2 regions of the Arthrobacter sp. 10T44 genome follow, and region 1 is predicted to be linked to the other one. Evidence: predicted binding sites of a transcription regulator. Region 1 holds the regulator's gene; the other holds the start of a gene.
The links. Region 1 encodes Rex, which represses fermentation and respiration genes when NADH is low (regulators of the CRP and FNR family bind a similar motif). Its sites were predicted from a motif close to CTTGTGAANNNNTTCACAAG; they were not measured.
Positions count from the first base shown of each region.

Region 1 (14,656 bases):
GCCACCGGGATGGCGAGCAGCAGCGAACCGTTCAGGATGGCTTCGGCGAAGGGGCTGTTCACGGCGCCGGCCTTACTCGGCCACGGCTGCGGCGATGAGGGACTTGAGGGTGCCCTTCTGGATTTCGCCAAGCACCCGGGAGGCGACTCGGCCCTGCTTGTCGAGCACCAGCGTGGTGGGGACCGCGCCGGGCGGAACCAGCCCGGAGACGGCCAGCAGCACCGCGCCGTCCTTGTCGTTGAAGCTCGGGTACGTCAGGTTGAAGGTCTTGTCGAACGCTTCAGCCGTCGGTTTTTCGTCCCTCAGGTTGACGCCGAAGAACTGGACGCCCTGGCTCTTGAACTCCTGGTGCAGGGCCTCCAGCGACGGCGCCTCGACCCGGCACGGCGCGCAGGCGGCGAACCAGAAGTTGAGCACCGTCACCTTGCCCTGAAACTGCGACGCCGTGACTTCGGTGCCGTCGAACAGGGTGCCCTTGATCTCCACCGGTTTTTTCCGGTCGGCAGCGGCGAATTCGGTCACCGAGCCGTCGCCGGCGACGTAGTTCTTGTTATCCCCCGCCTTGGCCTGCTTGGCGAGGTCGTCCTCCTGGGCGCAGCCGGTCAGGCCCAGCATGGCGGCCAGGGCCGCACCGCCGGCGGTGAGGACGCCGCGGCGGGACAGGCGGGAGTCGTCGTCGAACATGTTCAGGCTCCCGGGGTGCTGGAGGCACCGGGCAGGAGGACGGCGGCGGGCTCGCTGTAGTCGACGCGAAGCAGCGTCCCGTCGTCGTTGAATACGAGGGAGGTCACGGAGGTGAGCGTGCATTCGCGCTTGCGCGGGTCGTGCCACAACGGCCTGCCCTCGGCGCTGAGCCGGGTGGCCCAGATGGGCAGCTGGTGGCTCACCAGGATGGCCTCGGCGCCGTCGCCGCCGAGCTCGACGGCCCGCAGGCGTGCGTCCTGCACCGCGGCGGTCACGCGCGCGGCCTGCTCTTTGTACGGCTCGCCCCAGGACGGCCGGAGCGGGTTGCGGAGCATCGGCCAGTGCTTCGGTTTGAAGATCTCGCCTTTGGACACCTGCATCCCCTGGAAGTAGTTGGCGGCCTCGATGATCCGCTCCTCGGTGGCGATTTCAAGGCCGAGGGCCTCGGAGATCGGCTGCGCCGTTTCCTGCGCACGGGTCAGCGGGGACGCCGCGAGGTGCACGATCTTCGCCCCCTGCGCGGCGCGGTCACTGAAGTGCTCGGCAAGCATCCGGGCCATCTGCTGACCCAGTTCGGAGAGGTGGAACTCGGGCAGCCTGCCGTACAGGACGCCTTCGGGATTGTGGACCTCGCCGTGGCGGAGCAAGTGAACAGTGGCTTGGGGCATGTGTACCAGTTTCTCAAAGGGCAGGGGCAATGACGAAATCTTCTACAAGAGGTAGAACTGAAACTTTTTGGGAAATGTTCCCCGGGGGTGGAATAAAAGATGCAAATGCATGTTTATACTGGGTGAAGCAGTTAGTTGAGACTTCAACCAATGAAGTGAAGACCGACGATCAGATGAACTTCCGCACGACCCACCCGACTCAAGGAGAATCACCATGGCACTTCCCGCCAACCTCACCACCGGCACCTGGACCCTCGACTCCTCGCACAGCGAAATCGGCTTCACCGTCCGCCACGCGGGCATCAGCAAAGTCCGCGGCCAGTTCAAGGAAGCCGACGCAACCCTGGACCTCGCCGAGAACGTCGCCGACTCCAAGGTGAACGCCACCATCAAGACCGCGAGCTTCGACTCCGGCGACGTCAACCGCGACGGCCACGTCCGCGGCGAAGACTTCTTCGACGTCGAGAAGTTCCCGGAGATCTCCTTCGTCTCCAACGCCATCGTCCCCAAGGGCGACGCCTACGAGCTCCAGGGCGACCTCACGATCAAGGGTGTCACCCGTCCCGTAGCGCTGGAAACCGAGCTCAACGGCGTGGCCGTTGACCCGTTCGGCAACACCCGCGCCGGCCTGACCGCCGAGACCACAATCAGCCGCAAGGACTTCGGCCTGACCTGGAACGCCGTCCTCGAGGCTGGCGGCGTGCTGGTCAGCGACAAGGTTGCCATCAACCTCGAACTGGCCTTCATCGCCCCCGCAGCGTAGTCCGCGCCGCCCCGAGCGGCGGACAGGGCCCGTCCACGCGACGCCCTCTTCAACACCCCGCGCCATCCCCGGATGGCGCGGGGTGTTTGGTTTAACCGGGGCCGCTTCGGGGGCTGACTTGGGCGCGTTCCACGAGCGCGCCGGGCGGCCTCCGCTCCCGCCCCGGAGTCAGCTAGGAACCACCGGTTTCGCGGTCTAAAGTGAAATCCATGAGCAATACCGGCGACGTCCCCGAGCCCGATCAGCCAGGCGCCATTCCGCCGGAACCGGGCAGCGTTCCGCCGGTCGGACCGGGTCAGCCCGGGCGGTTCGGCGGGTTCCGGATCGAGTGGCCGGCCGACCGGCCGCGGAACTTCCGGGACGCGCTCCCCCTGGGCGGTTATTCCGGGATCCTCAACCTCCCGGCCATGCCCACGGAGCTGAAGATCTCCTACTGGGTCTGGGTGATTGGCGGGTTGCTCGGCCTGCTCGCAGGCGTGATCGGGCTCTTCGGCACCCTGGTCCTCTTTGTGGTCTCGCCCCCGGCCGGCATCCTGCTGCTATTGCTGGTGCTGGTGGCGGTAGCCCTGGCCGCGGCACAGGTCACGCTGGCGATGAAGATGAAGGAGGGCTGGGAATGGGCCAGGTTCGCCCTCACCATCGCCGCTGGCGTCAGCCTGGTGCTCGCCCTGGCCAGCATCGGCGTCGCGGGGGGCGGAAGCTGGCCCGGCTTCGTCATCAGCCTGGTGGCGACCGTGCTGATGTGGCTGCCGAAGTCGCAGGCCTGGTTCGACGCGTTCAAGGGCCGTTCCTGACCTTCCTCGGCACCAGGCTGCTCCTCGGTGGCTTTGCCTCCGGAAACGCGGATACCCGCGTGCCGGCGGCTCCAAAAATGCCCCTCAGAATACCTCCGCGGAATGACCCAAACCGCCGCGAGCGCGGGGTACGGTGTAGTTAAACCATGCTGGGGGCAGGGTGAAGACACTGGTCCCGGTAGCCCATCCCGTCATCGAAATGCAAAGGACCGCCATGAGTAACCCGCCAGTCGAGCCTTCCAGCCCGGACGGACCCGAGTCGGGCAAGCAGGCTCCGCAGTACGGCCAGAACGCCCCCCAGTTCGGACAGCAGCCGCCGGCTCCGCAGTATGGGCAGAACGCCCCGCAGGCGCCCCAGTACGGCCAGCAGGCTCCGCAGTATGGCCAGAACGCCCCGCAGGCTCCCCAGTACGGGCAGCAGGCTCCGCAGTACGGGCAGCAGGCTCCGCAGTACGGGCAAAACGCGCCCCAGTACGGGCAGCAGGCTCCCGGCTATGGCCAGCAGCCGCCGGCCTACGGGCAGGCCCCGGGCCAGTTCGGCCAGAGCCCCTACGGCCAATCCCCTTACGCGCAGTATCCGTCGGAACTCCCCACCGGCGGAGCCGGGACCAGGCCGCCGCAGCTCGACCTCGCCTTCTGGCTCATCATCGGTGCGGGCATCCTGTCCCTCATCAGCAGCCTGGTTGTGTCCTTTACCGGGGCGGACTACTTTGAGACCGCTATGCAGCAGGCCGGCGCCCAGCAGGGCAGGAGGCTCTCAGCGGACGAACTCAATGCGGTGCGGGCAATCGTCCCCATCAGCGGCATCATTGGCGGCCTCATCTCCTTCGGGCTCTACGCACTGGTCGCATTCCCGGTCCGCAAGGGCAAGAATTGGGCCCGCATCCTGGGAACGGTCTTTGCCGCCCTGTCGCTGTTTGGCCTGTTCGGCGGCGTATTCGCCTTCGGCGCCCTCTCCGGCGTGCTGCAGATCATCGTGATCCTGATGGGCGTGGCCGGCATCGTGATCCTGTACCTGCCGACGGTTTCCCCCTACTTCCAGAAGCAGCAGCCGTTCTCCAACCCGTACGCGCAGAACCCCTACGGCCGCTAACCAGGAACCGCTGCAGAGGGCGCGGGACCCGGATGGGCCGACTGAAGTCAGTCGGCGTCTTCCGGGTCCTGCGCCCTTTGTGCGTGGTAGGCGAGAATCTGCAGCTCGGTGGCCATATCCACCTTGCGGAGATTGACTCCCGGCGGGACCTGCAGCATGACCGGGGCGAAGCTCAGGATGCTGCGCACGCCTGCGGCCACTACCCGGTCGCACACGCTTTGCGCCACGGCCGCGGGCAGCGCCAGGACCACCATGTTGGTCCCGGTGCGGCGCAGCACGGCTTCCAGATCTGCGGCGTCGCTCACCCGCAGCCAGCCAACCTCGCTGCCCACCACCATCTGGTCGGCGTCGAAGATCGCCACGATGTCAAAGCCCCGGGACTCGAAGCCGCCGTACCGGGCGAGGGCCTTGCCGAGGTTGCCGGCGCCGACGATCGCAACTTTCCAGTCATGGGTCAAACCCAGGGCCGCGGCAATGTGCCGGTTCAGGTACTGCACCTCATAGCCCACGCCCCGCGTTCCATAGGACCCCACATAGGAGAGGTCCTTGCGGAGGGTGGAGGAACTGACGCCCGAAGCCTCGGCGAGCGATTCAGAGGAGACTCGGTCCACCCCCTCGGCCAGCAAAGTGGTCAGGGCGCGCAAATAGATCGTCAGCCGCGCCACGGCCGCGGGCGGGATCTGCTTGGCAGCAGGTCCGGCCGCCCCGGGCAGGGCGTCGGGTGAAGAATCCAGCGAAGTCACTATCTGCTCCATTGCGTCGCGTTGTGACTCCACTCTAGAGCCCCCGCAGTTCGGGCCACAAAGCCGGGGACCGCGTCGCCGCAGCCGCTTGCCCGGGGTGCACTCAGGCTGACTGGCCGAGGGCGCGGCGCAGGGTTCGGGCCAGCCGAACCTCGTCGATCCGCCAGAAATCCCGCTGGACCCCGTCCACCAGCAGTACCGGGATCTCCTCGGCGTAGCGCTCGCGCAGGACATCGTCGTCGTCGATGGACCGCTCGGACCAGCCGAGTCCCAGCGCAGCGGTGACCCGGCCGACGGCGTCGCGCGCGTCCGCGCACAGGTGGCAGTCAGCTTTGGTGATGAGTACGACATCGGGAAGGGGCGCGGGTATGGCCATGGTTCCACGGTAGCCCGGCGCCCGGCCCGGCGTCGACGCGACCTGGTGTTCCAGCCGGGCGGCCGGTGCGGCGGGGCCCTTTCTGCGCGTGGGATCCCCCGCCATTGACTAGACTCGTGGCATGCCCGAGGAGAAGATCGTCGCTGTGGCCACGCGGCCTGTTGCGTCACCGCAGCACGGCGAAGCCGCCTTCTTCGACGTTGACAACACCCTTATGAGGGGCGCCAGTCTCTTCCACGTGGCCCGCAAAATGCATCAGCGCGGGGCGTTCACCATTCCCCAGGCGGCGGGCTTTGCCTGGAAGCAGCTGATGTTCGTGTTCCGCGGCGAGAACATGGACGACGTCCACGCCGTCCGCGACACCGCCCTGAGCCTCGCCTCGGGTTTCACCGTGCAGGACATCGAAGCCCTCGGCGAGGAAGTCTACGACGAGATGATCGAGTCCCGGATCTGGCCCGGCACCAAGGCCCTGGCCGAACAGCACCTGCGGGTGGGCCGCCGGGTCTGGCTGGTCACGGCCACGCCGATCGAGGTGGCCACCGTCATTTCCACCCGGCTGGGCCTCACCGGCGCCCTCGGCACCGTGGGCGAGATCCACGACGGCTCCTACACCGGACGGCTGGTGGGCGAAATCCTGCACGGCCCGGCCAAGGCCGTCGCAGTCCGCGGCATTGCCGAGGCGGAGGGCCTGGACCTGAACCGCTGCTGGGCCTACAGCGACTCCCACAATGACATTCCGCTACTCAGCATGGTCGGGCACCCGGTGGCCATCAACCCCGACGCCCGGCTGCGCCGCCACGCCCGCGAACACAACTGGCCGGTCTACGACTTCCGGTCCGGCCGTCGCGCCGCGACCCTGGGCCTGAAGGCCGCAACCGTCGGCGGGGCCATCTACGGTCTCTGGCGGGGCTTCTCCCGCTTCCGCGGCCCCACGGCCTAAGCGCACTCCGGGGCCAGCCCGCTACGCGTTCGGACGGGCGCACCCCGGATCCCGGGTGCCCCTGTCCGGATCCGCCGCGTATTGCCGGATCCGCCGCGCGTTGCCGAAAAGAAAATGCCCGCCGCCGTAAAGGCAACGGGCATTGACGCTGTTCGAAGTATCTCTACTTCTTGTTGCGACGCTGGTGGCGCGTCTTGCGAAGCAGCTTGCGGTGCTTCTTCTTGGCCATACGCTTGCGACGCTTCTTAATAACTGAACCCACGAAAGTTCCTTACCGGCTAGATGCAGTACCTGCCCGTTGGGAAGGGTCCGCGGGCTAAGCAAGCAGACTGAACAACTGACAGGTTATTACAATGACGTAAAACGTTCCTTAACAGGGTACCGCCTATCCGGGGCACACCACGACCGCAGGCCCCGGGAAGGGGTCTGCCGCGGCCCGGTGCGACAGCGGAAGACTCAGGCCGTCTCAGTACGTCCGTCAACAACAGCACCCTTGAGATACTGTTCGACGGCGTTTTCCGGAACCCGGTAGGAGCGGCCAAAGCGCACCGCCGGCATTTCGCCGGAGTGCACCAGGCGATACACGGTCATCTTTGATACCCGCATTACATCCGCGACCTCGGCCACGGTGAGAAAGCGCGCGTTGGAGAAGTTGGCCTCCGAAGACATTTCCCTATTCCTTTTGCTCAAGCGAACGGCTGCCCCGTCTGAACGACATGGCGGTGTGCCGATGCTGAGCCATCAAACAACCATGTGCTAGATACTCTAGGGGTTCATGGTGCCAATGTGAAAGGTTTCCGCAGGATTCTGCGAAGGATTTCCGCAGGATTTTCCCGCTTGGCCCCTCCTGCGCCCCCGCGTTCAACCCCGGACCCGCCGGGTGCGTGCCGACGCCGCCAGCTGGCCGAGCAGCGACGCCGTCACGTCCCAGTCCATGCAGGCATCCGTGACGCTCTGGCCGTACAGCAGCTGATCGGTTCCCGCGGCGTGTTCGGCAACGTCAAGGGACTGCGCCCCGCCCACCAGAAAGCTCTCCAGCATGACGCCGGCGATGGCGGACGCGGAGGCCCCGCCGTCCTCGAGCTGGGCACCGATCTCCAGCGCGACCTCGGCCTGCCGGTGGTGGTTCTTGCCGCTATTGGCGTGGCTCGCGTCCACGATCAGCCGCGGGTTCAGCTGCCCGGCGGCGAGCCGGGCGGAGGCGGCTTCGACGTCGGCGGCGGAGAAGTTCGGGCCGTCGCTGCCGCCGCGCAGGATGACGTGGGTGTCCGGGTTTCCGGCGGTGCTGACCAGCGCGGCCCTTCCGTCGCCGTCGATCCCCAGGAAGGCCTGGGCGGCACCCGCAGCACTGCAGGCGTCAAGCGCCACCTGCAGGCCGCCGTCGGTCCCGTTCTTGAAGCCGATCGGCATGGACAGCCCGGACGCCAGCTGGCGGTGGATCTGGCTTTCCGTGGTGCGCGCCCCGATGGCACCCCACGCGACGAGGTCCGCCATGTACTGCGGGCTGATGGGCTCGAGGAATTCCGTGGCGGTGGGCAGTCCCAGCGCGGTGACCTGGCGCAGGAACTGGCGGGCGGCGCGCAGACCCGCGGCAATGTCGTGGCTGCCGTCGAGCCGCGGATCGTTGATCAGGCCCTTCCAACCGACCGTGGTGCGCGGCTTCTCGAAGTAGGTGCGCATGACGATCAGCAGGTCTTCGCGGTGCTTCTCGGCCTGGCTGACCAGCCGGCGGGCGTATTCCAGTCCGGCCTTGGGATCGTGGATGGAGCACGGGCCCACGATCACCAGGAGCCGGTCGTCGACGCCGTCCATGATCGCGCGGACCTCGTCCCGGCCGCGGCCGACGACCTCGGAGCCGCGGGCATCCAGCGGGAGTTCCGCGATCATCTCCTGCGGGGTGGGCAGCGCGGTGAATTGGCTGACGCGCAGGTTGGACGTGGTCTGCTGGCTGTCAGGGGCTGCTTCGATGCTCATGGTGGGTCCTGTTCCGGGTGCGGAGCGGGCCCTGATCAGAACCCGCCGGAGAAATGGCGAAGGGCAGAGGATGATCTCTGCCCTGTTGGCTCTGAAGGTGTGTTGGATGCGTGTCAGTTAGACGCGGGCCCCTCCAGAGCCAACGAAAAATACGCATACCAACGGTTAGTCATGCCACCGACCATAGCTCCGTCAACAGCCGGAGGGCAAAGCGGCGCCGTAATATTCCGACGGCGTCCCTTAGAGTGTGGTTGGACCACAGACTGTGACGAGACGCACCGGAGGCAGCAATGACGCAACCCCCCATCATGGGCAACCCCGAGGCCCCTACGACGGCGGAGGACACCGCCACCAGCCATCACACCGGCGGGACTTCCGCCAACGGGACGCCCACCGCAGGCAGGGGCCCGGTGCCGCGCGGGGGCGGACTGCCTGCCGCCCTCAAGCGCCGGGTGCCAAAGTACGCTGACCTCGCACCGCTGATGCAATTCCAGAAGCCGGACTTCGGCCGCGAGGCGAAGCTGCGCCGGGCCAGCACCATCTGGGATCTGCGGGACATGGCCAAGCGTCGCACCCCGAAGGCGCCGTTCGACTACACGGACGGGGCGGCCGAGGCCGAGATCACCCTGCGCCGGGCCCGCCAGGCCTTCCTGGACATCGAATTCCGTCCCGGCATCCTGCGCGACGTCTCCAGCGTGGACCTCGGCACCGAGATCCTGGGCAAGGCCGCCCGGCTGCCCTTCGGCATCGCGCCCACCGGCTTCACCCGGATGATGCAGTCCGAGGGCGAGTACGCCGGTTCCCGGGCCGCCGCGGCCGCCGGCATTCCGTACACGCTCTCCACCATGGGCACCGCGTCGATCGAGGACGTGGCCGCCGCGGCCCCGGACGGCCGCAACTGGTTCCAGCTGTATCTGTGGACGGACAGGGACCGTTCGCTGGAACTGATCGAACGCGCCGCCCAGGCAGGCAACGACACGCTCATGGTGACGGTGGATACCGCCGTCGCGGGCGCCCGCCTGCGCGATGTCCGCAACGGCATGACCATCCCTCCGGCGCTGACGCTCAAGACCGTGCTGGACGCTTCCTACCGGCCCGCGTGGTGGTTCAACTTCCTCACGCACGAGCCGCTGACCTTCGCCTCGCTGTCGCGCTACACCGGCACCGTGGCGGACCTGATCAACTCCATGTTCGATCCCACCCTGACCTTCGCGGACCTCGACTGGCTGCGTGAAACCTGGAAAGGCAAGCTCGTGGTCAAGGGCATCCAGACCGTCGACGACGCGCGCAAGGTCGTGGACCACGGCGCGGACGGCATCGTGCTCTCCAACCACGGCGGCCGCCAGCTGGACCGGGCCCCCATCCCCTTCCACCTGCTCCCGGAGGTCTCCGCGGCGCTCAAGGCGGACAACAGCGACGCTGCAGTCATCCTGGACACCGGCATCATGAGCGGCGCGGACATCATCGCGGCACTGGCGCTGGGTGCGGACTTCACCCTGATCGGCCGCGCCTACCTTTACGGCCTGATGGCCGGCGGCCGGGCCGGGGTGGACAGGGCCATCCAGATCCTCGAGACGGATATGCGGCGCACCATGGCGCTGCTGGGCGTCAGCCGGATCTCCGAGCTCACCCCGGACCACGTCCGGCTCCTTGCCAGATAGCCCACGGTTCCGCGAGAGGGCAGTTCGCGGCAGTGTTTGTGCCGAACACTGCCGCGAACTGCCATCTGGGCGCGGCAGTGGGGCCTGCTACTTTTTCCGGCCGAATTTTGGCAGGTTCGCCAGCAGGTCCGCGGCGCGGGTGGCGGCGCGGCCAACGGTCCGGCCGATCTGCTGCGGCCGTTTGTCCTCCCCGGCGGTGCCGACGGGGAGGGCGACGGCGGGGCTGAGCGTGCTGCCCGCGGTACGTTCGGCCAACGCCGCTGCGGCCGGTTCCGCTGCAGTCGGCGGGGTAGTCACGGCGGCGGCAAGACTGTCCGGGCCGGGTGCCGGGGTGGCGGGCGGCGTCGAGGGCTCGGCAGCGGCAGCGCGGCCGACGTCGAACGTCTCGAGCCAACTGGCGACGCCAGCCAGCGGCTTGGGGTTGAGCGCGTAGTATCGCTTCTGGCCTTGGGCGCGCATGCTGACCAGGTCGGCTTCGCGCAGGACTTTAAGGTGCTTGGAAATGGTGGGCTGGCTCGCCTCGAGCTCCTGGACCAGCTCCCCCACCGCTTTGTCCCCGTTGCGGAGGGACACCAGAATGTCACGCCGGGTTGCCTCAGCAATGACGGCAAATACGTCGTCTGTCACCATGCCCTCCACCCTAGCGACATATACGCCGGATGGCATCCACTAATTACGGGCGTCTGCGCAGCCCTCGCCCGGCAGCCCGGAACCGCAGCCTAGTCGAACCAGGGATCCAGTCCGTAGAGCGGGAAAACTTCCTTGCGGGTGGCCATCACGGTGCGGTCCACCTCGTCGTTGGGATCGAACCCGACCTCCCAGGAACGCCACCAGAGATCGACGTCGTCGCCCATCACCGTAGGCGGTTCGACGCCGTACTTGGCTCCATATTTTTCTTGCACATATTGCCGCCAGTCCTCGGGGACGGCGGTCCGCAGCGGGACCGGGCGCCCGGCGGCGATCGCGATCAGGTGGCTCCAGGAGCGCGGGACCACTGTGATCACGTTGTAGCCCCCGCCGCCGGTGGAGATCCAGCGGTTCTCGCAGTAGCGGGCCGCGAGGTTGCCGATCGCCGTGGCGGCCTCCCGCTGGCCGTCCACGCTGATGTTCAGGTGCGTCAGCGGATCCAGGCGGTGCGAATCACAGCCATGCTGGCTGACGATGACCTCCGGCTCAAAGGCTCCCACCAACTGCGGAACGATCGCGTGGAAGGCCCGCAGCCAGCCGGCATCTCCGGTCCCGGCCGGGAGCGCCACGTTCACGGCGCTGCCCTGGGCGTTCGGGCCGCCGATCTCGTTGGCGAACCCGGTGCCAGGGAACAGCGTCAGCCCGGTCTCGTGCAGCGAGATCGTCAGCACCCTGGGATCGTCCCAGAAGATGCTCTGCGTTCCATCTCCGTGGTGCGCGTCGACATCGACATACACCACCCGTTGCACGCCGCCATCGAGCAGCCGCTGGATGGCCAGGGCGGCGTCGTTGTAGATACAGAAGCCGCTGGCCCGCTCGCGGGAGGCGTGGTGCATGCCGCCGCCGAAGTTCACGGCCCGGACCGCGCTGCCGTCCAGGATGGCGGCGGCCGCCAGCAGGGAGCCGCCAGCCAGCCGCGCGCTGGCCTCGTGCATGCCGGCGAAGGCCGGGTCGTCTTCGGTGCCGAGGCCGCGTTCCAGATCCGGGGTGTCCGGGTCGGCACTGACGCGGCGGACGGCGGCGACATATTCCGCGCTGTGCACGGCACCCAGTTCCTCGTCGGTAGCCACCGAGGGTGCCGCCACGCTGACGTGGTCCAGGTCCAACAGTCCAAGGCTCCGGGCCAGCCGCGCGGTGAGCTCCATACGTTCGGGCGCCATCGGGTGGCTGTGGCCGAAGTTGTACGCCGTCATGGCGGAGTCCCACACCACCGTCGTCGGCAGGGCGGTCTGGGCGAGTCCGGGCAGGAAGGTCATCAATCACAGGCTACCGGAGCGCACCGCCCCGATCCCCGTCGTTGCGCGGAATATAGTGGTTTACTACTGAAGGACGCCGTTTCAACCGAGGACAAGCCGCACATGACGCAAAGCCAGTCGAGGTCACCGAGCCCGGCCAGCTGGCACCCCGGCCAGCCGGAGCGCGAGGGCCTGTGGATCTTCACCCGGTTGCGCGACTTCGTCGACGACATCGCCAACACCTCCCCGGCCCGCCTGGCCGTCTCCGCCTTCGCCGTGGTCGTCCTGATCTTTACCGTCCTGCTCACCTTGCCCGTGTCCTCGGCGACGGGGCAGGTGACCCCGCTGCACCAAGCCCTCTTCACGGCGGTGTCGGCGGTATGCGTGACGGGGCTGACCGTTGTGTCCACGGCGGTGCACTGGTCCTTCTTCGGCCAGCTCGTGATCCTGGTCGGCATCTTCGTCGGCGGCCTCGGGACCCTGACCCTGGCGTCGCTGCTGGCACTGATGGTCAGCAAGAAACTCGGTGTGCGCGGCAAGCTCATCGCGCAGGAGGCCATGAACAACGCGGGCCGCCTCGGCGAGGTGGGCACGCTGCTGCGGATCGTCATCGTCACCTCCGTGGTCATTGAGGCGGCCCTGGCCGCTGCCCTGGTTCCGAGGTTCCTGGCACTGGGCGAAAGCGTCGGCCAGTCATTCTGGCACGGCGTCTTCTACTCCATTTCGGCGTTCAACAATGCCGGCTTCACGCCCCATTCGGACGGCATCGTGCCGTACGAAACCGACCTGTGGATCCTGATTCCGCTGATGATCGGCGTCTTCCTTGGCAGCCTCGGCTTCCCGGTCGTCATGGTGCTGCAGCAGAACGGCCTGAACTGGAAGAAATGGAACCTGCACACCAAGCTGACCATCCAGGTCTCGCTGATCCTGTTGGCCGCGGGCACCGTGCTCTGGGGGCTGATGGAGTGGGAGAACATGCGCACCATCGGCGGCATGAGCCTGGGCGACAAGATCACGCACTCGCTTTTCGCCTCCGTGATGACCCGCTCGGGCGGCTTCAACCTGGTGGACCAGAACCAGATGGACTCCACCACCATGCTGCTGACCGACGCGCTGATGTTTGCCGGCGGCGGCTCGGCCTCGACCGCCGGGGGCATCAAGGTGACCACCATCGCGGTGATGTTCCTGGCCATCATCGCCGAGGCCCGCGGCGACGCTGATGTGAAGATCTACGGCCGCACCATCCCGGAGGGGACCATGCGGGTGGCCATCTCGGTCATAGTCGCCGGCGCCACCCTGGTGGCGGTCTCGGCCCTGCTGCTGCTGCAGATCAGCGGCGCATCGCTGGACCGGGTGTTGTTCGAAACCATTTCAGCGTTCGCCACCGTGGGCCTGAGCACCAACCTCAGCGCAGAGCTGCCCCCGGCCGGCGTCTATGTCCTCACCGTCCTGATGTTTGCCGGCCGCGTCGGCACCGTCACCCTCGCCGCTGGGCTGGCCCTGCGCCAGCGCAGCCAGTTGTACCACTACCCGGAAGAGAGACCGATCATTGGCTAGTTCCTCAGGCGCCGTCAACCGTCCCGCCCACAATGCGCCCGTGCTGGTCATCGGGCTGGGCCGCTTCGGCGCGTCCACCGCAGAGCAGCTGGTGAAGCAGGGCCGCGAGGTGCTGGCCATCGAACGCGACCGGAACCTCGTGCAGAAGTGGGCCAGCGTGCTGACCCACGTGGTGGAGGCCGACGCGACCAACATTGACGCCCTCCGCCAGCTCGGCGCGCAGGAGTTCAGCTCCGCCGTCGTGGGCGTGGGCACCTCCATCGAGTCCTCGGTGCTGATCACGGTCAACCTCGTGGACCTCGGCATCGAGCACCTCTGGGTCAAGGCGATCACGCCCTCGCACGGCAAGATCCTGACCCGCATCGGCGCCAACCACGTGATCTACCCGGAGGCCGACGCGGGGGTCCGGGCCGCGCACCTCGTGTCCGGCCGGATGCTGGACTTCATCGAGTTCGACGACGACTTCGCGATCGTAAAGATGTACCCGCCGCGCGAGACCGTGGGCTTCACCCTCGACGAATCGAAAGTGCGCTCGAAGTACGGCGTCACGATAGTGGGCGTGAAATCCCCGGGCGAGGATTTCACCTACGCCCGGCCCGAGACCAAGGTTTCCGCGCGGGACATGCTCATTGTCTCCGGTCACGTGGACCTGCTGGAACGGTTCGCCGCAAGGCCGTAGCAACGCTCCCCCGTGCCGGCGGCCGTCGCCGGGCCTAGAGGCCTCGGTGGCTGGAAGCAGTGACGTCCGGGGCGGGGCCGGCGGCCAGGTTCCTTGTGGCCGGCCCCTGGATCACGGTGCCGCCAGTGCTGAACCGGGAACCGTGACAAGGGCAGTCCCACGTCACGTCCGTCCGATTGAACTCCACGGTGCAGCCAAGGTGCGTGCAGACGGCCGAGACCGCCTGGACGCCCCCCGTGGGACTGACGTACACGGCAGTTTTGGCGCCGTTGACGTCCACCACCTTCCCCTCTCCCGGGGCCACCGACGCCGGAACAGCGTCGGCGCCGGAAACCTCCTCCGCCGGGCTCGGCCGCGCCGCCTGCGCGGCGCCGCCGCTTCGGTTGCTGTCGAACACCGCGGCCCACTGGTTGGCGGTGCCGCCCAGTGTGTCCCGGAGGATCAGGGCGGCGGCAGTGCCGTTGGTGAGGCCCCACTTCCGCAGCCCGGTGATCACGTGGACATGCCGGGACTCCGGAGCCATGCGGCCCACGTACGGCAGCCCGTCGGCAGGCATGGCGTCCTGGGTGGACCAGCGGAACGCAATCTCCCCGGCGCCCAGGCGGTCGCGGGCAAACGCCGCCAGCCGCCGGTATCGTTCGGCGGAATCAACGCCTTCGGTGGCCGGGTGTCCTTCGCCGCCGGCCAGCACGTAACTGGTACCTTCGACGTCGACGGTCAGGATCGAGCGCATCGGCTCATCAACGCTGACAAAGGTTGCGTCCAGCGGAGCAACTGGGCTCTTGCCGGCGACGACATACGA
Region 1 covers NZ_JBFTGT010000001.1:619,930-634,585, forward strand. The annotation lists gene AC1DBL_RS02870 (cytochrome c biogenesis CcdA family protein) at 1-62, opposite strand, end outside; gene AC1DBL_RS02875 (TlpA family protein disulfide reductase) at 73-684, opposite strand; gene AC1DBL_RS02880 (histidine phosphatase family protein) at 687-1,352, opposite strand; gene AC1DBL_RS02885 (YceI family protein) at 1,567-2,115, shown strand; gene AC1DBL_RS02890 (hypothetical protein) at 2,325-2,909, shown strand; gene AC1DBL_RS02895 (GtrA domain-containing protein) at 3,124-4,002, shown strand; gene AC1DBL_RS02900 (redox-sensing transcriptional repressor Rex) at 4,050-4,745, opposite strand; gene AC1DBL_RS02905 (glutaredoxin family protein) at 4,849-5,121, opposite strand; gene AC1DBL_RS02910 (HAD family hydrolase) at 5,243-6,061, shown strand; gene AC1DBL_RS02915 (30S ribosomal protein bS22) at 6,225-6,323, opposite strand; gene AC1DBL_RS02920 (helix-turn-helix domain-containing protein) at 6,518-6,730, opposite strand; gene AC1DBL_RS02925 (3-deoxy-7-phosphoheptulonate synthase) at 6,923-8,035, opposite strand; gene AC1DBL_RS02930 (alpha-hydroxy acid oxidase) at 8,326-9,696, shown strand; gene AC1DBL_RS02935 (ArsR/SmtB family transcription factor) at 9,784-10,326, opposite strand; gene AC1DBL_RS02940 (acetoin utilization protein AcuC) at 10,416-11,639, opposite strand; gene AC1DBL_RS02945 (TrkH family potassium uptake protein) at 11,742-13,175, shown strand; gene AC1DBL_RS02950 (potassium channel family protein) at 13,216-13,854, shown strand; gene AC1DBL_RS02955 (FAD-dependent oxidoreductase) at 13,889-14,656, opposite strand, start outside.

Region 2 (14,656 bases), on a different contig from region 1:
GACGGTGCGGCCGGTCAGCGTCTCGGCCACCTGGCCCACCATGTTGGCGAACATCTCGTTGCCGGAACCGGTCAACAGCAGGGAATGGAACTGGATGTCCAGCTCGAGGAACCGAGGCACGTCGCCGGCCACGCCCGCCTCCCGCATGGCGTGGGAGATTTCCACCAGCCGGCTGCGGAGTTCATCCGGGGCGTTGCCGGCCGCCAGTTCGGCGGCCACCGGCTCCACCGCGGTGCGCAGCTCGGCCAGGGAGCGCAGCTGGGCGCCGCGGCCCTCGCCGGCCAGGCGCCAGCGGATCACGAGCGGATCGAAGGGATTCCAGCGGCTGGCGGGGAGCACCCGGATGCCGACACGTTTGATGGTCTCGACCAGCCCCAGGGACTGCAGCACGCGCACCGCCTCGCGGACCACCGAGCGGGAGACCTTCAGCTCATCCTCGAGGTGCTCGGCCAGCATGACATGGCCGGCGGGGAGCTCGCCGGCGACGATGCGGGCTCCCAGATGCTCGATGGCGCGGTGATGCAGGCTGGTCGACATAGTCGTAAGCATAGTGGCGCAGGCCGCAATCCCGGGGCTACAGGCGCAGTGGCCGCCGAAAATCATAGACTGTTTGTGACGCGCCGTATTCCGCCACGTGGGCGCTGCTTTCCTGCAGTCAGCGGAAATACATATGGTTTATTGACAGCCACTGATCCCAAGAAGCGTGTTCCGCAGCAACTGCGGGACGAACTGCACTCGATGCACAGAATGAATTGGAGTTTTGATGTCAGCACACATCGGTGTCACCGGCCTTGCGGTGATGGGGGCCAACCTGGCCCGGAACCTGGCCCGTAACGGCTTCACCGTTGCCCTGCACAACCGTTCCGTGGAGAAAACCGACGCGCTCCTCGAAAAGCACGGCCAGGACGGCGACTTCGTCCGCACCGAAACGCTGCAGGAACTCGTTGACTCGCTGGAGAAGCCGCGCCGCGTGCTGATCATGGTCAAGGCCGGCAAGCCGGTGGACTCCGTGATCGAACAGCTCGAGCCGCTGCTGGAGGCCGGCGACATCATCATCGATGCCGGCAACTCGCACTACGAGGACACCCGCCGCCGCGAGGCCGCCCTCGCGAAGAAGGACCTCCACTTCGTCGGCATCGGCGTCTCCGGCGGCGAGGAAGGCGCGCTCAACGGCCCCTCGATCATGCCCGGCGGCTCCAAGGAGTCCTACGAGGCGCTCGGCCCGCTGCTGGAAAAGATCGCAGCCCACGTCGACGGCCAGCCCTGCTGCGCCTGGATCGGCACCGACGGCGCCGGCCACATCGTCAAGATGGTGCACAACGGCATCGAATACGCCGACATGCAGGTCATAGGCGAGGCCTTCGACCTGCTGCGCTCCGGCGCGGGCATTGAGCCGGCCGAGCAGGCAAAGATTTTCGCCGAATGGAACAAGGGCGAGCTCGCTTCCTTCCTGATCGAAATCTCCGCCGAAGTCCTCGGCCACGTCGATGCCAAGACCGGCAAGCCGTTCGTCGACGTCGTGGTGGATGCCGCCGGCCAGAAGGGCACCGGCCGCTGGACGGTCATCTCCGCCCTTGAACTGGGTTCCCCGACTTCCGGCATCGCCGAATCGGTCTTCGCCCGCGCGTTGTCCTCGCAGGCGGAGCAGCGCAAGCTGGCCCAGGAACTGCTGGCCGGCGGCGAGGCCGCCGTCGAGGTCCCCGAGACTTTCGTCGAGGACGTCCGGCAGGCACTGTACGCCTCCAAGCTGGTCTCCTACGCGCAGGGCCTGGACATGCTCACCTCCGCCGCCAAGGAATACGGTTGGGACCTCAAGCTGGACGAGATCGCCTCGCTGTGGCGCGGCGGCTGCATCATCCGCGCAGAGCTGCTGAAGGAGATCACCAAGGCCTACGCCGCGGACGAGAAGCCGGCGAACCTGCTGTTCGCGCCGGCCTTCACCAAGGCGATCGCCGAGGTCCTCCCGGCCTGGCGGCGCGTGGTGGCCACCGCGGTGCAGCTGGGCATCCCGGTGCCGGTGTTCTCCTCCTCGCTGGCGTACTACGACGGCCTGCGGCGCAAGCGCCTCCCGGCCGCCGTGATCCAGGGCCAGCGCGACCTCTTCGGTGCACACACCTACGGCCGCATCGACACCGAGGGCACCTTCCACACCCTCTGGGGCGAGGACAAGTCCGAGATCTCGGCAGTGGACACGCACTAATCCAGACCGGTTAATCGACAGCGGCCGGCGGCCCCGTTTTGGGGCCGCCGGCCGCTGTCTTTATGACTGCGTGCCTTAGATGCGGTACTCGATCAGGTACTCGGCCGGGTCGACGGCGGGTTTGGTTTCGCGCTGGGCGTCGCGGTGCCGCCAGGTGGCGGGCACTCCGGTCAGGATCGATTCGGCCGGGGCGTCCTTGACTACGACGGCGTTGGCGCCGATGGCGCTGTCCCGGCCGATCGTGATGGGGCCCAAGACCTTGGCTCCGGCGCCGATGACGACGCGGTCCTCGATGGTGGGGTGCCGCTTGATCTTTGCGAGCGAACGGCCGCCGAGCGTGACACCGTGGTAGATCATGACATCCTCGCCGATCTCGGCGGTTTCGCCGATCACAACGCCCATGCCATGGTCGATGAAGAAGCGGCGGCCGATCGTGGCGCCGGGGTGGATCTCGATGCCGGTCAGGAAGCGGGCCAGCTGGGAGATCAGCCGCGCAGGGAAGCGCAGCGAAGGGTTCTGCCAGAGCCGGTGCGTCAGGCGGTGCGCCCAGATCGCGTGCAGGCCGGAGTAGGCAAAGAAGTTTTCGAAAGAACCGCGCGCCGCCGGGTCGTGGGACCGGGCGGCGTCGAGGTCTTCCTTCAGTCTTGCGAAGAAGCTCACAAAGACCTTTCTACGAAATCTTGGGACAGGGCTGGGCTTAGCCGCGGATGTCGTCGTACAGCACGGTGGAGATGTAGCGCTCCCCGAAGTCGCAGACAATGGCAACAATCAGCTTACCGGCGTTCTCCGGGCGCTTCGCGAGCTCCAGGGCCGCCCAGACGATCGCGCCGGAGGAGATGCCGCCGAGGATGCCTTCCTTGACGCCCAGCTCGCGGGCCACGCGGACCGAGTCCTCCAGGGTGGCGTCAATGACCTCGTCATAGACGTTGGTGTCCAGGATTTCCGGCACGAAGTTGGCGCCGAGGCCCTGAATCTTGTGCGGGCCCGGGGCGCCGCCGTTGAGGATGGGGGAGTCCTTGGGCTCGACGGCGATGATCTGCACGTCGGGCTTGCGCTCCTTGAGTACCTGGCCGACACCGGTGACGGTTCCGCCGGTGCCGACGCCGGCGACGAAGATGTCCACCTTGCCGTCGGTGTCCGACCAGATTTCCTCGGCGGTGGTGCGGCGGTGCACCTCGGGGTTGGCCTCGTTGGCGAACTGCTGCGCCCAGATGGAGTTCTCCGTGTTGGCGACGATCTCCTGGGCCTTCTCCACGGCTCCGCGCATGCCCTCGGAACCGGGGGTCAGCACAATTTCTGCGCCGTAGGCGCGGAGCATGACGCGGCGTTCGGTGGACATGGTCTCGGGCATGGTGAGGATGACCTTGTAGCCGCGGGCGGCGCCGACCATGGCCAGGGCGATGCCCGTGTTGCCGGAGGTTCCCTCGACGATGGTCCCGCCGGGCTTGAGTGCACCGGACTTCTCCGCGGCGTCGATGATGGCGACGCCGATCCGGTCCTTGACGCTGTTGGCCGGGTTGTAGAACTCCAGCTTGACCGCCACCGTGGCGTCCAGGCCTTCGCTCAGCCGGTTGAGGCGGACCAGCGGGGTGCCGCCGACCAGCTGGGTAACATCGTCATAGATCCGTGCCATGGGTAGGTGTGCCTATCTGTGAGGAGGAATTCTAAGGTCAGCGTAACGAGGGCGCTCAGGCCCTAGCTAAGCATTAAGCCATGCAGAGTAATATATCCTGGCCTTCGCCAGCTTCGGGTTGATGATCACCTGGCAGTAGCCCTGTTCGGGGTACTTCGCGTAGTAGTCCTGGTGGAAATCCTCCGCCACGTGGAAGACCGGCAGGCGGCTCACCTCGGTGACGATCGGGTCCGACCACAGCTCCTGGTTCCGGCCGATCGCTTCCTCGAAAAGGATCTTCTCCTCGGTGGTCTCGTAGAACATCGAGGACCGGTACTGGGTGCCGACGTCGTAACCCTGCCGGTTCAGCGTCGTGGGATCGTGCAGGGCGAAGAACATGTCCAGGATGACCTCGGCCGGGATCACCTCCTCGTCGAAGGTCACCGCCACCACCTCGGCATGGCCGGTGGTGCCGGAGCACACGCTGTAGTAGTCGGGGTTGCGGTCGTGGCCTCCGGTGTAGCCGGAGACGACCGAGCTGACACCCTTGGTCTTTTGATAGACGGCGTCGAGGCACCAGAAGCAGCCCCCGCCGAGGACGAAAGTTCTCATGTCCTGTTCAATGGACGAAGGGCCCGGATCATTCCCGAACCCGGCATTCCGCCAGCATCCGGGACTCCCGGCAGGGGTGGCTGGCACCGCGGATAGGGTAAAAATGAGGTTATGGAACCTGAGAACACCGACGTTTCAGCGCAGCCCGACGAAGCTACCCGCCCCGGCGAGGCCGCCACGCTGGGCATGATCCTGCTGGCCGTCGAGGAGCTCTGGCCCGAATCGCTGGCGGAGGAGTGGGACGAGGTAGGCCTGGTGGCCGGGCACCCGTCCGCCGAGGTGAGCAGGATTCTCTTCGCCGTGGACCCCACCCTCGAAGTCATCGAGGAAGCCGTCGCCTGGGGCGCCGAACTGCTCATTACGCACCATCCTCTGCTGCTCAAGGGCGTCACCTCCGTTGCCGCCAACACCCCCAAGGGCAAGGCGGTGCACCGGCTGATCGAGTCAGGGACCGCACTGCTGACAGTGCACACCAACGGTGATTCCGCCGTCGGAGGCGTCTCCGACGTACTGGCCGACGCGCTGGGCCTGCAGGACGTGGTGCCGCTGACGCCCGCCGCGAACGGCCTTCCGGAGGAAGGGATCGGCCGGGTCGGGGACCTCGCCGACGTGCAGACGCTGGGGGACTTCGCCGCGCGGGTCTTCGGCATCCTTCCCTCCGTGGCCGGCGGCGTCCGTGTTTCCGGCGACCGGGACGGCCTGGTGCGACGTGTGGCCCTGTGCGGCGGCGCGGGCGACTCGCTGTTCAACGAGGTCCGCGCGAGCAACGCCGACGTCTACCTGACCGCGGACCTGCGCCACCATCCGGCGTCGGAGGCCCGCGAGGCTGCCGTCAATGACCGGCCGTACCTGATCGACGTCTCGCACTTTGCGAGCGAGTGGCTGTGGCTGCCGGCGGCCGCCGAGGCCTTGGGGAATGTGCTGACCGACCAGGGCCACGACATTGAGATCCGGGTCAGCAGCACCAACAGCGACCCCTGGGACTTCATTCTGACTCCGGGCTAAGCCTGGCGTGCGAGGGGCCCCGGGTGAGCGTAGCGAGGCCGGGGAGCACGCTAGGCGCTAGAGTCTAGGGAGCGCCGGTACGGTGCCCGGCTCCGGCCGGTAAGTGAACAAGCGGAGGAAATAGTGGCCAAGGCAGCACCGGCGGAACAGTTGAAGTTGCTCGAATTGCAGGGACTCGATGCCAGGCTCAAGTCCCTGTCCAACCGCCGCCGCAGCCTTGAAAGCGACTCCCGGATCACCGACCTGGAGGCTGCCCTCAGTGTGGCCAACGGAGAACTCGGGACCGCGAAGGTGGCGGTGCACGACGCCGAACTGGAACTCAAGCGCGCCGAGGCCGACGTCGAGCAGGTCGCCTCCCGGATCGAACGCGACGAGGCCAGGCTCAACAGCGGCACCGGGCTGTCCAAGGACCTCGTGGCCCTGCAGCGCGACATCGCGTCCCTGAACAAACGCCGCTCGGATCTTGAGGACGTTGAACTCGAGGTCCTGGAGCGGCTGGATTCGCTGCGCCTGCGCCAGGCCAGCCAGCAGCAGATCGTTGACGATATCCAGGGTTCCTTTGGCACCATCCGCGCCGAACTGGACGAACAGCTCGCCGAAGTGGCCGCGGAGATGACCGTGGTGCGCGGCCAGCGCGCCGAGTTCGCCGAGGGACTGGACGCGGGAATGCTCGCCGTCTACGAGAAGACGCTCGCCAAGCGCGGCGTCGGCGCGGCCCGGCTCTTCCACGGCACCTCCGAAGGATCCGGCATGCAGCTGAGCCCCGGTGACCTCGCCGAGATCAAGGCCGCAGCCGAGGACGACATCGTCTTCTGCCCGGATTCCGGGTGCATCCTGGTCCGCTCCGCCGAGTGGGCCTAGCCCCCAAGTGACTCGCAGTTGTTGTCGTTTAGAGGCGTCTAAACGACAACAACTGCCAGCTAGTTGGGCAGGATGAGGTTGAGGGTGTGCGGCTTCCGGGCCGTGCCCTGGACCAGCTCCGCGGACCATTTCTCGGCGGCGGCCTTGTGCAGCTGCGCCGGGGTCTGCGGGGTCTTGCCGCGGCGGGCCAGCAGGTGCCGGGCAAGCTCCCCGCGGGTGTGCTTGGCGAAGTGGCTTACCACCTTTCGGACGCCGTTGACCTCCGTGAAGACGTTCACCGCCACGGTCCGCTCGGGCGGGGGAGCCCAGGCCGCGGCGTAGGTGCTGGAGCGGCAGTCGACCAGCAGCTCGCCGTCCGTTGCGGCGGCCAGGGCCTCAGTCAGCTGCGGCTTCCAGAACGAGGCCAGCCGTCCGACGTCGGGCAGGGACGTGCCCATCGATAGCCGGTACGCCGGCACCCGGTCCGCAAACCGGATCGCGCCCCAGAGCGCGGAGATCACCAGCACGTTTGCGTCCGCCTTCTTCCGCTGCGCCGGAGTCAGCGAGCGGTAGTCCAGGGCGTCGTAGAGGACGCCGGAATACACCTGGTGGGCGGGCGCGGCAGGCTCGGCGTGCAAGCGGGTGTTGCGTTCGACGTCGGCCTTCAGCGAGGCGCCGACGCCCAGCAGCGCCAGGGCGTCCTCGTGCGCGCTGACGGTGCCGAGCGCCTCGAGCACCTTTGCGCGGTAGGCGTTGAGGCCGGGGAAGCTGAGCGAAGCCGCGTCGACGGCGTCACCGCCGGTCGCGGGGGTCTTGCCTTCGGAGGGCGGCAGCAGAATTAGCACCGTACGATCCTACCGGCGGCCAGGCGGCTGCAGCCGCGCGCGGCCCGGCGTCGGGCTAGCGCCGGTGTCCGGTGTTGTCGAGGCCCACGAAATTCGACTGGCCGACTGTCTTGGCCCGCTGGATGTCCCGCCGTGCCCGCTCGGATTCCGGGTCGCTGCCCAGCCGCGCGTGCTTCCGGCGGGTCAGGATGTCACGCACGACGGTCGCGACGACCAGCAGTCCGGCGCCGACGGCAAGGAGCAACAGTTCCATGAGGTCAGGCTACCTTCGTTGGCGCCGCCGGGACAGGGGGAGGCGCCGTGGCCGCCACGGGGGTGGGGCCGGCGGCCTGGGCCGGCGCCGCTACCGCTGCCTGGGCGGCCTTGGTCTCCCGGGCCAGGAACGCGGACAGCTCGCCGATGGTGCTCATCAGCGGCGCCGGGAAGACCACGGTGGAGTTCTTGTCCACCGCAATCTCGACGAGGGACTGCAGGTTCCGCAGCTGCAGGGCCAGCGGATGCGCCATCATCATGTCAGAAGCCTCACCGAGCGCCGCCGCCGCGATCGACTCGCCCTCGGCGGCAATGATCTTGGCCCACTTCTCCCGCTCGGCCTCCGCCTGCCGGGCCATGGCGCGCTTCATGCTTTCGGGAAGCTGGATGTCCTTCAGCTCCACGAGCGTGACTTCGACGCCCCACTCCAGGGTGAGTGCGTCCAGGATTTCGCGGATGTCGCTGTTGATGTGTTCCGTTTCGGACAGGGTCTGGTCCAGGCTGTGCCGGCCGACCACCTTGCGGAGCGTCGTCTGGGCGATCTGGTTGATCGCGGCAGCCACATTTTCGATCGCCACCACCGACTTCACGGCGTCGATCACCCGGTAGTAGGCCACCGCGGAGATATCCACGCTGACGTTGTCCTGGGTGATGATGCCCTGCGACTGGATCGGCATGGTCACGATCCGCAGGCTGACCAGCTGCAGCCGGTCGATCACCGGGATGATAAAGCGCAGCCCGGGCATCCGGACTCCGATCACCCGGCCCAGCCGGAACAGCACGCCCTGCTCATACTGGCGCACAATCCGGATCGAGGCCCGGGCCAGGATGAGCACGAGCGCGGCGATGATCAGCCAAATGACGACGGCGGTGAAATCCATCCGAATCGCTTCCTTGCCTGGCGGGGTTGCTGCTTTCATTCTCCCACCGGCAGGCCCAAAAGGCGCCGGTGCGGTGAGCCTGCGGGGGCAGCCCGTAGAATGAGAACCGGATGGGTTGACCAGGCGGCCGCGCGTCACGCAAGTGGCTCGAGGAACGTCCGGGCTCCGCAGGGCAGGGTGGTGGGTAACGCCCACTCGGGGTAACCCGCAGGCCAGTGCCACAGAGAATAGACCGCCTGCCCCAGGGCCGTGTCCGCACGGTCGGGGGAGCAGGTAAGGGTGAAACGGTGGTGTAAGAGACCACCAGCTTCCCGGGTGACCGGGAAGGCTAGGTAAACCCCACCCGGAGCAAGGCCAGACAGGACACGTTTGAGGGCTGCCCGCCCGAGTGTCCGGGTAGGCCGCTGGAGGGCGTCGGCAACGGCGTCCGTAGATGGATGGCCGCTACTCCCGCGCCGGCAACAGCGCGGGAACACAGAACCCGGCGTATCGGTCAACCCATCCAACCAAACGAAAAGGACCGGCACCGTGTGGTGCCGGTCCTTGCCGTTTGGATCGAGGTGTAGGTTTCGGATCAGGCCTTGGCCTTCCGCTTCACCCAGCCCCACGCCGCCGTGGCGACGAACAGGACCAGGCCGATGACGGCCAGCCAAAGCAGGCCCTTCACGACGAAGCCCAGGATCGAAAGAATGAGCCAGATGACAAGTAGTGCAACTATGAGTCCCATCTGGACATCCTACGTCAAGGGCTGCGTGACGCGGCGGACCCCGCTCGTGTGAGTGATTTCACGCCGCCTCCGGCCCCCTGGACCGGCGCCCCGCTCTAGAATGGATAGCGAACGTAGATGTTCTGCCACCGGGTCTGCGTTCGCCGCCGGTGGCTTTTTCTTTGCGCTCCATGCAGGCGCCCGGGGTGGACCGAATCCCCGCCGCGTCCAGGTTCCGGAGATCCGCCGGCAGCCGACTTCCGCATACGAGGACGTATGTGGTGGATTTTAGGAAGGTAGTTCTGTGAGCCAGACGTCAGATTCTTGTCTTGATACGTGGATGGGCCGGGAGGCGCTCGCCGAGGCCATGATTCCGGTGATCGGCCGGCTGTACCGCGAAAACAACGTGGTGACGTCCATCCACGGCCGGAGCCTGATCAATAAGTCCACCATGAACATCCTCAAGGCGCACCGTTTTGCCCGCCGGATGAGCAAGGAAGAGCTGCGCCTCGAAGAGACCGCGCCCCTGCTCGACGCCCTCACCAAGCTGGACCTCGGCGCGGCAGCCATCGACATTGCCCGCCTGACCGAAAAGTACCGCGTAGAAGGCAACGGCATCAGCCTGGACGACTTCCTGCGCGAGGAGCTGGCCGAAGTGGTCGGCAAGCGCGGCGGCGACGACCGCACCAGCACCGACGTCGTCCTCTACGGCTTTGGCCGCATCGGCCGGCTCCTGGCCCGCCTCCTGATCGAGAAGGCCGGCGGCGGGCACGGCCTGCGGCTGCGCGCGATCGTGGTGCGCCGCGGGTCGGACAACGACCTCACCAAGCGCGCCAGCCTGCTGCGCCGCGACTCGGTGCACGGGTCCTTCGAAGGCACCATCAAGGTGGACCTCGAGAACGACACCATCACTGCCAACGGCGTCCAGATCCAGGTCATCTACTCGGACAACCCGGCCACGGTGGACTACACCGCCTACGGCATCCACGATGCACTGGTGGTCGACAACACCGGCCGCTGGCGCGACGCCGAGGGCCTCTCCCAGCACCTGCAGAGCAAGGGCGTTTCCCGCGTTCTGCTCACCGCCCCGGGCAAGGGCGAGCTGAAAAACATCGTGCACGGCATCAACCACGCCACCATCACGGATTCGGACAAGATTGTTTCGGCGGCGTCCTGCACCACCAACGCCATCACGCCGGTACTAAAGGCGATCAACGACCGCTACGGCGTCGTGCACGGCCACGTAGAGACGGTCCACTCCTTCACCAACGACCAGAACCTGATCGACAACTTCCACAAGGGTGACCGCCGCGGCCGCTCCGCCGCGCTGAACATGGTCATCACTGAGACCGGTGCCGCCAAGGCTGTCGCCAAGGCCCTGCCCGAGCTCCTGGGCAAACTGACCGGCAGCTCCATCCGCGTTCCCACCCCGGATGTCTCCCTGGCCATCCTGAACCTGAGCCTGGAAAACGGCACCACCAAGGATGAGGTCAACGACTACCTGCGCGAGATGTCGCTGCACTCGGAGCTGCGCAAGCAGGTCGACTACATCGATTCGCCGGAGGTTGTCTCCACCGACTTCGTCGGCTCCCGCCGCGCCGGCATCGTCGATGGCCTCGCCACCATCAGCAACGAGAAGAACCTTGTCCTCTACGTCTGGTACGACAACGAATTCGGTTACAGCTGCCAGGTGGTCCGTGTGATGGAGGAAATGGCCGGCGTGAACCCGCCGTCGTTCCCGGCCAAGGACGCGGCCGCGACCCTCGAAGCTGCCGGGCTGCCGGTCGAGGTCGGGTAGCCCCACTTTGGACCTTCCCGGCCGGTTCGCTGGAATCGGCCGGGAAAGGGAACCACAATGGAGCCATGGAACAGAACTCGGCTGTGGAGCACGAAACCACCCTGGAACATGCCCTCGACGTAGCCCGGCGGAACGCCAAGGAAGCCAAGCGCCTCCTCGACGACGCCCGAGCCAAACGCGAGGCCGGCGAGATCGACGACGCGCGGGTCAGCCAGTTGGAAGCGCTGCTGAATCTCGCCGAGGAGGACCTCCGCCGGGTCACCAAGGAACAGTGACCGCTCGGCACTGACCAGCCGGCGGCCGTCCGGCCGCCAGCCCCGGGGCATAGCCTGTCCTGTCCTGCACACTGTGGACAACCGGGCCGCTGTCGGTGCCCCGGCCTAGGCTGATGAGGTGCAGCAGCCCCATCCCTCCCCGGAACTTCCGTGACCGTCACCTGGCGCGACTTCAGGCGCGCCCGGCGCCGGTCGCGCCAGGCCTGGGCATTGCTGGGCGCCACGATGCTGGCGTTGCTGGCTGGCCTCGGCTGGTTCTTCACCGCCGGCCAATTTGCGATCGCAGAGCCGAGGGTGGCGGGGCCCACCGAGGCTCCCGTGCTGGCGGCGGGTTGGATGAAACCGGTCGCGCCGGTTCGGGCCGTGCCGTCCGGTCTCGCCGTGGACCTCCTGTCGGTGCTGCCGGTCAAGGGCCGCGCAGCCAGCGGCAACTACAACCGCAGTGCCTTTGGCCAGGCGTGGCTCGACGTCGACCGTAACGGCTGTGACACCCGCAACGACATCCTCCGCCGAGACCTGGCCGGCGCCATGTTCACCGAAGGCTCCCGCTGCCGGGTCGGATCCGGGACCTTCCAGGAGCCCTACACCGGGCGGACCATCGCCTTCCAGCGCGGTGCGGCGTCCAGCAAAGCCGTGCAGATCGACCACGTCGTGGCGCTGGGGGACGCCTGGCAAAAGGGGGCCCAGCAGCTGAGTCCGCTGCAGCGCCAGCACCTCGCCAACGATCCGCTGAACCTCATTGCCGTGGACGGGCAGGCCAACCAGGACAAGAGCGCGTCCGACGCCGCCACCTGGCTGCCGCCGAACAAGGCGTTCCGCTGCCACTACGTCGCCCGGCAAATCTCGGTGAAGGCCGCCTACGGGCTGTGGGTAACGCCGGCCGAAAAGGACGCGATGAAACGGGTTCTCGGTGCCTGCCCGGGGCAGCAGACCATCGTGCCGCGCTGATGTCCGGGCTGATTCGCGCTGCTGTCTGCGCTGTTGGGAGCGGAACGATTCCCGGCTCATTGACACCCGACACTGCCAGGTCTAGGACTGGAATCGTCAGCTACGGCCCACCACTCGAGGAGTAGAAATGGCCTACGGAGTTGTGCACTTTTTTCCGGGAGGAACCAAGGAACAGTACGAGGCGTCCATTGCCGCGGTTCATCCCGGCGAAGGCCGCTTGCCGGAGGGGCAGGTCTTTCATGCCGGCGGCGCATCGGCCGGTGGATGGACAATCATGGCGGTCCACGATTCCCAGGAGAGCTGGGAGAAATTCCGTGACGGCATCCTGATGCCCAAAATGCAGGCCGGCATCGAGGGCGGCTTCACATCCCCGCCGGAAGAGACCGTCATTGAGCTTTACAAGGTGATGCCTTAGGACACAGGCCGTCCGGCAGTCAGAACAGCAATGAGACGAGGCACCAGCAGGCCACGACCAGCCCCACGACCAGCATCGGGACGTTCCACTCGGACACGACCGTGCGCTCGGCCGAACTCTGGCCGGGGCCGCTGGTTGCGCCCGGCTGCCTGGCATCCTGCCAGGCCCGGACAATCGCATCCCGTCCGCCCGACGTCGGAGGCTGGCCCATGCGCTCATTGGACGGCAGCATCCCGAAGGGGCGTTCCTTCCAGTCCCGGGCCTGTTCGAACCCGGTGCCAAAGGCGCTGGGCGGCGTCGGGGCACCCCAGCTGACATACTTCCTACCGGCAGCCCTCACCGTGACGGAGTAGCGGACCTCGACGTCGTCCACGGCGGCGAACGGGATCCGGTGCCGTCGGAGCCCGTTGACCACGTCAAACTTGTCGGCTCCCACGATCAGCCTCGGCTGCCACTGCGTCAGATAGACCAGCAGGGCCGCGGCAGCCAGCCACGGCGCGGCCGCCACGGCAGCCCCGCCCCTTCCCGCGAGCATCAGCCAGCCCATGCCGGCAGCGCTGCCTCCCCAGACCAGGAGCGATACCACCCGGCCGGATGGCTCCTTGAAGGTGCGCGGCCTCGGTCTTGAGCTTGTTTCGGTTTCCCCCATGCGCCACATCATGCCAGCGGAGTGCCGGTTTCCCGGCTAGGCCCGGGCGGCTTGTTCCGCGAGTTCTGCTTCGAGCCGCTCGACGTCGGCCCGGTGGCAGAGCTCGGTGGCGCGTGTGGTGACAGTCGCGCTGCCGGCAGCGACCGCCGAACGGAACGCATCAGCCAGCGTGCGCCCCTGCGCCAGCCGGAGCACGAAGGCTGCCAGGAAACTGTCGCCGGCACCGACCGTGCTCTGCACCCGTACCGGCGGCACGGCCAGCCGGAGCGTGCCGCCCTGGGACGCCAGGACTGCTCCCTGGCCGCCCAGGGTCAGCGCGACATGTTCGGCGGATCCGTCGGCCACCAGCGCCATGGCGGCGTCGAGCTCGCTTTGCTCGGTCTCCAGGGTCGTGCCGAAATGCAGCCCAAGCTCCCGCCGGCTTGGTTTGACCAGGAAGACCCCCTCGGACAGGGCAGCGGCCAGGGCAGGCCCGGAGGCGTCGACGACGCAGCGCGCATTCTGCTCGCGCGCGAGCCTGGCCACCTCGGCGTAGAAGTTATCCGGTACACCGGGGGGCAGGCTGCCGCTGGCCACCACGTACCCGCCGGGCTGGATGGAATCCGCCACGAGCGCCAGGCACAGCCGCCACTCGGGTTCATTCAGCTCGGGTCCCTGCAGGACAAAGCGGAACTGCTTGCCGGTGGAGGTCTCATCGACAGTGAAGTCCTGCCGGGTGCTGCCCTGGATCGGAACCACCAGTGTGGGGAGCCGCTCCGCTTCGATCAGTCTCCGGTAGGCCTCACCCGTGGGGCCGCCCGCCGTGTAGATGGCCAGGGGACGTCCGCCGAGCCGTTGGACCACCCGGGCCACGTTCACGCCGCCGCCGCCCGGATCCAGGCGGCTGGGTCCGCAACGGAGCTTATGACCGCTGGTGACCACCCCGGTGGTGGTGCTGATGTCCAATGCTGGATTCACGGTCACCGTGAGGATGGGCTGTGCCGGCGTGGTGGCTTCCATGGGGCCAAGCATAAGAGCACGGCGTTCACACTGTCCCCGGGCCTAGATCCCCTTGTGGGCAGTGGGGCGCTCCGCAAGAATGGGCGCGGCAGGACAGGAGGCTGGAATTCAGCCGCCATTACTGGGACGGGAACCATGGCACATCGCAAGGCAGGCGCCGTCAAAGGCAGTGCCGTCAAGGGCAGTGCCGGCAAGGGTAGCGCCGGGCGGGAGCCCACGCGCCGGAAGGGCGGACCGGGGGAGGAACCGGGGCAGCCCGGGCGGCTGCCGCTGGGCGTCTACGCCGCGGAACTGGCGCGGCTTCAGGCGGAGCTGGTTGCGTTGCAGGAATGGGTCCGCAGCACGGGAGCGCGGGTGCTGGTGATCTTCGAAGGGCGCGACGCCGCCGGCAAGGGCAGCGCCATCAAGCGGGTCACCGAGTACCTGAATCCCCGCGTTGCCCGGATCGTGGCGCTGCCGGCACCGACCGAGCGGGAGCGCGGTGAATGGTACTTCCAGCGCTACGTCCAGCACCTGCCAGCGGCCGGGGAAATCGTGCTGATGGACCGCTCCTGGTACAACCGCGCCGGCGTCGAACGGGTGATGGGATTCTGCACGCCCGCGGAACACAAACGCTTTA
Region 2 covers NZ_JBFTGT010000002.1:83,171-97,826, forward strand. The annotation lists gene AC1DBL_RS04880 (FadR/GntR family transcriptional regulator) at 1-537, opposite strand, end outside; gene gndA (NADP-dependent phosphogluconate dehydrogenase) at 764-2,200, shown strand; gene epsC (serine O-acetyltransferase EpsC) at 2,276-2,860, opposite strand; gene cysK (cysteine synthase A) at 2,898-3,833, opposite strand; gene msrA (peptide-methionine (S)-S-oxide reductase MsrA) at 3,900-4,424, opposite strand; gene AC1DBL_RS04905 (Nif3-like dinuclear metal center hexameric protein) at 4,536-5,429, shown strand; gene AC1DBL_RS04910 (zinc ribbon domain-containing protein) at 5,553-6,290, shown strand; gene AC1DBL_RS04915 (YaaA family protein) at 6,350-7,114, opposite strand; gene AC1DBL_RS04920 (hypothetical protein) at 7,170-7,367, opposite strand; gene AC1DBL_RS04925 (slipin family protein) at 7,372-8,247, opposite strand; RNA gene rnpB (RNase P RNA component class A) at 8,359-8,752, shown strand; gene AC1DBL_RS04935 (hypothetical protein) at 8,822-8,974, opposite strand; gene AC1DBL_RS04940 (glyceraldehyde-3-phosphate dehydrogenase) at 9,258-10,751, shown strand; gene AC1DBL_RS04945 (hypothetical protein) at 10,817-11,026, shown strand; gene AC1DBL_RS04950 (HNH endonuclease family protein) at 11,177-11,974, shown strand; gene AC1DBL_RS04955 (hypothetical protein) at 12,102-12,389, shown strand; gene AC1DBL_RS04960 (hypothetical protein) at 12,409-12,975, opposite strand; gene AC1DBL_RS04965 (1-phosphofructokinase family hexose kinase) at 13,075-14,037, opposite strand; gene ppk2 (polyphosphate kinase 2) at 14,173-14,656, shown strand, end outside.
Region 2: the regulator Rex is predicted to act here: its motif matches at 9,020-9,039, upstream of AC1DBL_RS04940 (glyceraldehyde-3-phosphate dehydrogenase).